DNA from 3 places in the Anaerosalibacter sp. Marseille-P3206 genome. Region 2 is predicted to be linked to each of the others. Evidence: a T-box and tRNA genes for the amino acid it is inferred to sense, from the RefSeq annotation. Region 2 holds a T-box; the other regions hold tRNA genes.
What was found. A T-box is a leader RNA that pairs with one kind of tRNA and senses whether it is charged. The one in region 2 lies ahead of leuS (leucine--tRNA ligase), so its partner is inferred to be a tRNA-Leu.

Region 1: it encodes a tRNA-Leu, which carries the amino acid that the T-box ahead of leuS (leucine--tRNA ligase) is inferred to sense. The anticodon was not compared.
Region 3: it encodes a tRNA-Leu, which carries the amino acid that the T-box ahead of leuS (leucine--tRNA ligase) is inferred to sense. The anticodon was not compared.

What each region holds. Positions count from the first base shown of each region.
Region 1 is NZ_FUHM01000002.1:712,729-715,934, reverse strand. Features, by position in the region: gene BQ9840_RS04765 (peptide-binding protein) at 1-1,420, shown strand, start outside; tRNA gene BQ9840_RS04760 (tRNA-Leu) at 1,581-1,664, shown strand; gene tig (trigger factor) at 1,823-3,112, shown strand; gene clpP (ATP-dependent Clp endopeptidase proteolytic subunit ClpP) at 3,134-3,206, shown strand, end outside.
Region 2 is NZ_FUHM01000002.1:290,080-293,285, reverse strand. Features, by position in the region: gene asnS (asparagine--tRNA ligase) at 1-1,217, shown strand, start outside; T-box leader at 1,294-1,504, shown strand; gene leuS (leucine--tRNA ligase) at 1,552-3,206, shown strand, end outside.
Region 3 is NZ_FUHM01000001.1:28,649-31,854, forward strand. Features, by position in the region: gene BQ9840_RS00225 (peptide ABC transporter substrate-binding protein) at 1-1,392, shown strand, start outside; tRNA gene BQ9840_RS00230 (tRNA-Leu) at 1,518-1,604, shown strand; gene rsxC (electron transport complex subunit RsxC) at 1,933-3,206, shown strand, end outside.

The DNA.
Region 1 (3,206 bases), 420 kb from region 2:
GGGAAATCCAGTTCCTCATGTAGCAAAAGAATGGGAATTATCAGAAGATCATAAGACTTATACTTTCCACTTAAGAGATGATGTTAAGTTTAGTGATGGAGAACCATTAACAGCAAAAGACATTGAATTTACTTACATGGTTCTATGTGACCCAACTTATGATGGAAGATATACAGATCAAGTAAGTCAAATTGTTGGACTTAATGAGTACAGAGATGGTAATGCTGAAAGTATTGAAGGTATCAAAGTAATTGACGACCACACTATTTCATTTACATTTACTGAAGCACTTACAACACATATTTGGGACTGTAGTTTTGCAATAATGCCAAAACATGCTTTTCCAGAATACAAAAAAGGAAATGTAGAAGCTATAAAAGAACAAATGCAAACTCCAATGGGATCAGGTCCATTTGTACTTGAAAAATTTGAACCAAAACAATATATAGAATTTAAAGCTAACCCAGATTACTTCATGGGAGCTGCAAAAGTTGATAAAATTATTTTCAAATTTACTACTGGTGAAACATCTATGTCAGAAATTGAAAAAGGAACAATTGACGTTCAAATCCAAGTTCCACCTAAGGGAGAAAACAAAGAAATTATTGAAGGTACTGGATATGTAAATATAGTTGAATATCCTCAAAATGGTTATGGATACATGGGATGGAACTTAAGAGATGAAAGACTTGCTGACAAGAGAGTTCGTCAAGCATTAATGTATGGATTTAATAGACAACAATTTGTTGATGTATACTATCAAGGATATGCAAAAGTATGTAATGTACCTATTTCACAAGTATCATGGGCATATACAGATGATATAAACGACTATGCATATGATCCAGATAAAGCTATAGCACTTCTTGAAGAAGCAGGCTGGATGCCAGGAGCAGATGGAATCAGAGAAAAAGACGGCAATAAATTAGACTTTGTATGGGATACTTATACTGATAGTAAATTTGTTGAAACTATGATTCCAATGTTAAAAGCTGATTGGGAAAAGATTGGTGTTAAGGTAGAACCAAACTTAATGGAATACAACTCATTAGTTGAAAAAGTTTATGATAAACGTGAATTTGATATGTACAATATGGCTTGGTCATTAAGTATTGATCCAGACGCATTAGAATTATTCCATTCTTCACAAGATATTCCTTCAGGAAATAACTCAGTTGGATTTAGAAATGAAGAAAATGATAAGCTAATGGAAGCTGGAAGAAAAGAATTTGATCAAACAAAACGTGCTGAAATTTATCATGAATGGGCTAAATTGATGAACGAAGAACTACCATATATGTTCTTAACTCAAAACTTAGAATGGGAAGCAGTTAATGAACGTGTTAGTAACTGGAACACATCACCATATGTAAGCTTTACAAATCGTAATGTAATACTAAATGTTGAAATAGCACAATAATTTTTATTGTAATAAAAATATTAATAAAATAAAAACCCGGTTTTCCGGGTTTTTATTTTATTAACAAGGCTTATTTTCTATTATTTAAATTTTTTTCAAAAAAATATTGACAAGCAAATTGGTTGTGTTATAATAAAAAGGTAAGTTTTTTAGAAGCTATGCGGGAATGGCGGAATTGGCAGACGCGCTAGACTTAGGATCTAGTGTCTTTGACGTGGGGGTTCAAGTCCTCTTTCCCGCACCAACTAAACCAGTGGTTATTCCATTGGTTTTTTTCATATTATAGAATAATAGAAAACAAATAGATTACTTTGATATACATATATTTTATGATATAATTTTATGGTATAATAGTTTAACTTAACTGGAAAATAAAAAAAGTGATTAAGGAGGAAAATAGATATGAATTCTGTTTTAGAAAAGAAAGAGAATAATCGTGCAACCTTTACTATTGAAGTGAGTGAAGATAAATTTGAAAAAGCAGTACAAAAGGCATATATGAAATTGAGAGGTAGATTCAGTATACCAGGTTTTAGAAAAGGTAAGGCACCAAAAAAAATTATTGAAATGAATTATGGTGAAGGTATATTTTATGAAGAAGCGTTAAATATTATATTACCTGAAGAATATGAAAAGGCTATTGACGAATTAGAACTTGAACCAGTAGATTCACCAGAAGTTGATATTGAGCAACTAGAAAAGGGAAAACCAGTTATTTTTAAAATTGAAGTTACTATTAAACCAGAAGTTACTTTAGGAGAATATAAAAACATAGAAGTTGAAAAAGTGGAGTATAATGTTACAGATGCGGATGTAGAAAATGAAGTTAAAAACCTTCAAGAAATGAATTCAAGATTAGTAGATGCTTCTGATAGAGAAGCAAAGGAAAAAGATATATTAAATGTTGATTTTGCAGGCTACATAGATGGAGAGCAATTTGAAGGTGGCACAGCAGAAAACCAACAACTTGAAATTGGATCTGGAAGATTTATTCCTGGTTTTGAAGAACAATTAATTGGCAAGAAAAAAGGTGAAGAAGTAGATGTAGAAGTTACTTTCCCAGAAGATTACTTTGAAGACAGTTTAAAAGGCAAAAAAGCTAATTTCAAAGTTACAATCAATGATATCAAAGAAAAAGAGCTTCCAGAACTTGATGATGAATTTGCAAAAGATGTAAGCGAATTTGATACATTAGAAGAATTAAAAGCAAGTATAAAAGAAAGACTAGAAAAGGAAGCTAAAAACAAAGAAGAAATTGAAAGAGAAAGCAAGGTAATAGAAAAAGTAGTAGAAGCATGTCAAGTAGATATACCAGAAGTATTAATCGAAAATCAGGTTAAAAATGAAATAGGACAATTTGATTACAGATTGAGATTACAAGGACTTTCAATTGATAGATATTTTGAATTGACTAATTCATCAATTGAAGATTTGAAAGAACAAATAAGACCATCTGCTGAAACAAGAGTTAGAACAGAACTTGTATTAGAAGAAATAGCAAAAGTCGAAAATATTGAAGCTTCAGATGAAGATTTAGAAAAAGAATTGGAAAGAATGGCTAAAGAATATAATCACGAAGATGTAGAAAAATTCAAAGAGGATATGAAACTAGGAGATTTAGAATACTTAAAGTCGGGTATAATTAGAGATAAGACCATTGAAGCATTAATGGAAAATGCAAGGTTTATGTAAATATAATTGGGAGGGGTATATATGGCTTTAGTTCCAGTAGTAGTTGAACAAACTAATAGAGGAGAAAGATCCTATGATATTTATTCTAGGCTCT
Region 2 (3,206 bases):
ATAACTTTAAGGAAATAACAAAATTACCTATTAGTTCGTCTATAGTGGTAGAAGGAGTTTTAGATCCTACTCCAGAGGCAAAACAGCCTTTTGAAATAAAAGCTACAAATATAAAAGTTGAGGGATATTCTTCACCAGATTTTCCACTTCAAAAGAAAAGACATAGTTTTGAATATTTAAGAACTATAGCTCATTTAAGACCAAGAAGTAATGCTTTTTCAGCAGTATTTAGAATAAGATCATTAGTTGCCTATGCAATACACAAGTTTTTCCAAGAGAGAGGCTTTGTTTATGTTCATACCCCAATTATTACTTCTAGTGATGCTGAGGGTGCTGGAGAAATGTTTAGGCTTACAACATTAGATTTAAATAAATTACCACTTGATGAAGACAATAAAATTGATTTTAGTGAAGATTTCTTTGAAAAAGAGACAAATTTAACTGTAAGTGGACAATTAGAAGCAGAAGCCTATGCACTAGCTTTTAGAAATGTATACACATTTGGGCCAACTTTTAGAGCTGAAAATTCTAATACAGCAAGACATGCAGCAGAATTTTGGATGGTGGAACCAGAAATTGCTTTTGCTGATTTAAGAGATGACATGGAACTGGCAGAAGATATGATGAAGTATATCATTAATTATGTAATGGAAAATGCAAGGGAAGAAATGGAGTTTTTCAACTCTTTTGTAGATAAAGGCTTATTTGATAGACTTGATAATGTAGTAAATTCTGATTTTGAACGTATAACTTATACTGAAGCAGTTGAATTACTTTTAAAATCAAAAGAGAAATTCCAATATCCTGTTAAATGGGGAATAGACTTACAAACTGAGCATGAAAGATATATAACTGAAAAAATATTTAAAAAACCAGTGTTTGTAACTGATTATCCAAAGGATATAAAAGCTTTTTATATGAGATTAAATGATGATGGAAAGACTGTAGCAGCTATGGACTTATTAGTACCAGGAGTTGGAGAAATAATCGGGGGAAGTCAAAGGGAAGAAAGATTAGATATACTTGAAAAGAGATTAGAAGAACTAGGTATGGATAAGGAAAACTATTGGTGGTATTTAGAGCTTAGAAAATATGGTGGTACTAAACATGCTGGATTTGGCTTAGGTTTTGAAAGAGCTATTATGTATATAACTGGTATGAGTAATATTAGAGATGTAATACCTTTCCCAAGGACTGTAGGGTCAGCTGAATTTTAATAAATGTACCTTGATTTAATATTTTATATCTGTTATAATACGTTTCAAATTGACTTATTGAAATTTGTAATATAATAGTAATGCTTTGAAAGGAAGTAGTAAGCCCCATCTTCATACAGAGAGCTGCTGGTTGGTGAAAAGCAGTAGAAGTAAAGCTGAACTCGTCCTTGAGCTGTTAAGGTGAATTGTACGTAGCCTTAGCCGGTTGAAACCGTTAAAATTATGAGTGGGTAGATATATTGTCTACCAATTAGTGTGGTACCGCGAAGATTGCCTTCGTCTCTATATTTGAGATGAAGGTTTTTTTATTTAAAAAATTGAAGGAGGTTATGAAATGACAGAGTATAATCCAAAGCAGATTGAAAAAAAGTGGCACGATATTTGGGATGAAAAAGAAGTATTTAAAACAAGTAATGATAAGTCAAAGCCAAAGTTTTATGCATTAATAGAGTTTCCTTATCCATCAGGTCAAGGTCTTCATGTAGGTCATCCAAGACCTTATACAGCTCTTGATGTTGTGTCAAGGAAGAGAAGATTTCAAGGATACAATGTATTATATCCTATGGGTTGGGATGCTTTTGGTTTGCCAACTGAAAATTTTGCTATTAAGAATAAAATACATCCAAAAGTAGTTACAGAAAAAAATGTGGCTAGATTTAAGAGTCAACTTAAATCAATAGGTTTTTCTTTTGATTGGTCAAAGGAGATGAATACAACAGATCCTGGATATTATAAGTGGACTCAGTGGATATTTTTAAAGATGTTTGAAAAAGGCCTAGCATATAAGCAAGAGATGCCAATAAATTGGTGTACATCTTGTAAAGTTGGATTAGCTAATGAAGAAGTTGTAAATGGTGTATGTGAGCGTTGTGGAGGAGAAGTAGTTCATAAGGTAAAAAACCAATGGATGCTTAAAATTACAGAATACGCTGATAGACTTATAAATGACTTAGAAATGGTTGATTATATAGAAAGAGTTAAAGCGCAGCAAATAAACTGGATTGGTAGATCTAAGGGAATGGAAGTGGATTTTCAAATAAGTGGTACTGATAAAAAGTTGAGGGTATTTACTACACGTCCAGATACACTTTTTGGTTCTACTTATATGGTAATATCTCCTGAACATCCTCTTATCAATGAGTATAGTGATAGAATATCAAATATGGAAGAAATAAGAAGGTATCAAGAGGCAAGTAGTAAAAAATCCGATTTTGAAAGAACAGAATTAGTTAAGGAAAAAACGGGAGTAGAGATAAGTGGATTAAAAGCAATAAATCCAGCTACAGGTAAAGAAATACCTATTTGGACATCTGATTATGTTCTTATGAGTTATGGAACAGGAGCAATAATGGCTGTACCAGCTCATGATAGTAGAGATTGGGAATTTGCAAAGAAATTTAATTTACCAATTGTAGAAGTGGTAAGAGGAGGAAACGTAGAAGAGGAAGCTTATACCGATACTCAAACTGGTATATTAGTAAATTCTGGTTTCTTGGATGGGTTGGAAGTAGATAGGGCAAAGGAAAAAATAAGCAATTGGTTAGAAGAAGAAGGATTAGGTAAAAGAAAAACTAATTATAAATTAAGAGACTGGGTGTTTTCACGCCAAAGATATTGGGGAGAACCAATTCCTCTAGTTTATTGTGATAAATGTGGTTGGGTACCTATACCAGAAAATGAACTTCCATTAATGTTACCAGAAGTTGAAAACTATGAACCAACTGATAATGGAGAATCACCACTAGCTAAGATTACAGACTGGGTAGAGACTACTTGTCCTAAATGTGGTGGAAAAGCTACAAGGGAAACTGATACAATGCCTCAATGGGCAGGGTCATCATGGTACTTCCTAAGATATATAGATCCACATAATGAAAATGAAATAGCAAGCAAGGAAGAACTTGATTATTGGCTTCCTGTTGATTGGTACAATGGAGGAATGGAACATACAACTCTACACTTACTATATTCAAGATTTTGGCATAAATT
Region 3 (3,206 bases), on a different contig from region 2:
AATGATGTGTTCTGGCATGATGGAGAGAAATTTACAGCAGAGGATGTAAAGTTTACTATTGATTCGATAAAGTTTGGAAGTAGTGAGTCGGCTTATAGGAGTTTGATTTTGAGTGGGGTTAAACCTTTTGGTTCATCTGATATACGTCATGTTTTAGATGTAAATGTAACAGGAGATTATACTTTAAAAATAATATTTGATAAAAGTTATAGTAATGCATTAGAAATATTGACATTTCCAATAATACCAAAACATAGATTTGCAATGGGAAAAAGTGAAAAAGACTCTTATTTAAATGCTTTAGCAAGTAATATAACTCCAGTTGGAACTGGACCTTACAAATTTGATGAATATGAGAAGTTGAAAACTATTAAACTTAAAGTAAATGAGAGTTGGTGGAAAGGTAAACCCTATATAGAAACTATTATAGGCAAAATGTTAGATGATGATGAATTGGTTCTCACTTCTTTTGAAACAGGACAGATAGATTTAGCTAATACAGTAGGTATTGATTGGGAGAAATATGCACAAAGTGAAAGAGTTAAAATATATGAATATATTGGGCAGAACTATGAGTTTCTAGCTTTTAACTTTTCAAAGAAGATGTTCCAAGGAGAATCTGGAGTTGCAATTAGAAAGGCAATTGCTTATGGTATAGATATTCAAGATATAATACAAAAAGTATATTTGGGACATGCTACTCAAATTGATGTTCCAATTCACCCTAATTCTTGGCTTGTAAGTGAAGATGCTAATGCCTATGGATATAATACTACTGTTGCAAAAAAAATATTAGAAGACGCCGGATGGACTAATGTTGATGGAATTTATAGAGATGAATCTGGGAATAAGCTTTCTATAACATTGACAACAGATAACAATAACTTGCTTAGAATAAAAGCAGCTGATATGATTGCAGAGAACTTAAATGCTATTGGAATAGAGGTAATAAAAGATTATAATACAAATATTCCTGATAAGCTAACAGATGAAATGATAAACAATGAATGGGAAAAGTTTCAAGGAAAGATTTCCAAAGGAAACTTTGATGTAGCATTATTAGGGTGGAATTTGGCAAGTATTCCTGATTTGTCCTTTGCTTTTCATTCGTCTCAGATAAAACAAGGAACAAATTTTATAAGATATAGTGATGAAAAAATGGATGAATTATTGGTGGGCGCTTTTAGTGCACCAAATAGGAATATGAAAAGTGAAGCCTATAAAAAGTTACAAAATCATATCGTAGAAGAACTACCCTATGTGAGCCTTTATTTTAGAAATAAATCAATACTTGTAGATAAGAAAATAAAAGGAAATATATCTCCTACTTTTTTTAATATATATTCTAATATTGAAGAATGGTATATTTCCAGTGAATACCATAAAAAATAAGGGTTGATAATATTTAAAAAATGTTTATAATATTACTATGGATGAATGATTGTAAAAAAGGTGGAATTAGCATATGTAATTTGCTGTTCCACCTATTAGTAGTTGAGACAATGATTTAAATCTATGCAGAGGTGGTGGAATTGGTATACACGATAGCTTGAGGGGCTATTGGTGGAAACGCTGTGAGGGTTCGAATCCCTTCCTCTGCACCAACTAAAAATAGGTTTAAGATATTTTTACTTTATAATAAATATCTTAAACCTATTTTTTTATTTATTTTATTTAAGTATAAAGGCCTACTATGTGAGTTTTTTAACAATATATACAAGTTTATAAAATAGTGCTATAATTAAAATATCATAATGAAAGAGACCCAAATGAAGATTTATGGGTCTTTTAATATGATATTTCCGTTTTACTAAAAAAAGTATTTGATAAAATTAGTACTTAATTTTTTAAATGTGTTAAAAGTTAAAAGGGCTTCATGGATTAAAAATTATAGAAGCCTTTTTTACAATATCATTAAGAGAGGTGGAAAAGATGAAGCTAGAGAATCTTACTTTTAAAGGAGGAGTTCATGTTCCTCATTATAAGGAATTAACACAAGGAATTCCCCTTAAAAGTGCAAAAGAACCAGAAATGGTTATTATACCTTTACAACAACATATTGGAGCTCCTTGTGATCCACTGGTAAAGGTTGGTGACAGGGTAAAAGTAGGACAGAAAATCGGACAAGCTAAGGCATTTGTGTCAGCGCCTGTTCATTCAAGCATAGCTGGTATTGTTAAAAAAATAGCACCTATGACTACACCTACTGGAATGAATATCAATTGTATAACAATTGAGTCAGATGGAACTAATGAATTAGATGAGAGTGTGAAACCAAAGGGTACATTAGAATCCCTTAGTTCCAAAGAAGTACTTGAAATCATTAAGGAATCTGGAATTACCGGTATGGGTGGTGCAGGATTTCCTACTCATGTTAAATTATCACCACCACCAGAGAAGAAAATCGACACCATAATATTAAATGGAGCAGAATGTGAGCCTTACCTTACTGCTGACCATAGATTAATGTTAGAAAGACCTGAAATGGTCGTATTAGGTTTAAAAGCAATAATGAAGGCTGTTGAAGTAGATAGAGGTTTTATAGCTATAGAGGATAACAAGCCTGATGCTATTGATTCAATGAGAAAGGCCTGTGCTGGGGAAACAAATATTAAATTAGTAACTTTAAAGGCAAAGTTTCCTCAAGGAGATGAAAAGCGTATTATCAACGCAGTAACAGGAAGAGAAGTACCATCTGGAGGACTTCCAATGGATGTTGGCGTTGTTGTTGATAACGTAGGTACAGCAAATGCAATAGCAGAAGCTATTAAATTTGGAAAACCATTATATGAGAGAATAGTTACAGTTACAGGAAAAGGAATTATGGAACCACAAAACTTAATTGTAAAAATTGGAACTTCTTTTAATGAGGTAATTGAACAATGTGGTGGTTATAAAGGAACTCCTGGAAAACTGATTATGGGTGGACCAATGATGGGATTAAGTCAATTTACAGATGAAATACCTGTTATCAAAGGAACTTCAGGTATTTTGATACTAACTGAAGAAGAAGTAAAACCACAACCAGTAGCACCATGTATTAAATGTGGTAAATGTGTACAAGTATGTCCAGTTCATTTACAACCATTATATATTAGCAAATTTTCTTTAAATAAGAAATATGATAAAGCTGAAGAATCAAGGGCATTAGATTGTATTGAATGTGGTTCATGTTCTTTTATTTGTCCAGCTAAAAGACCTTTAGT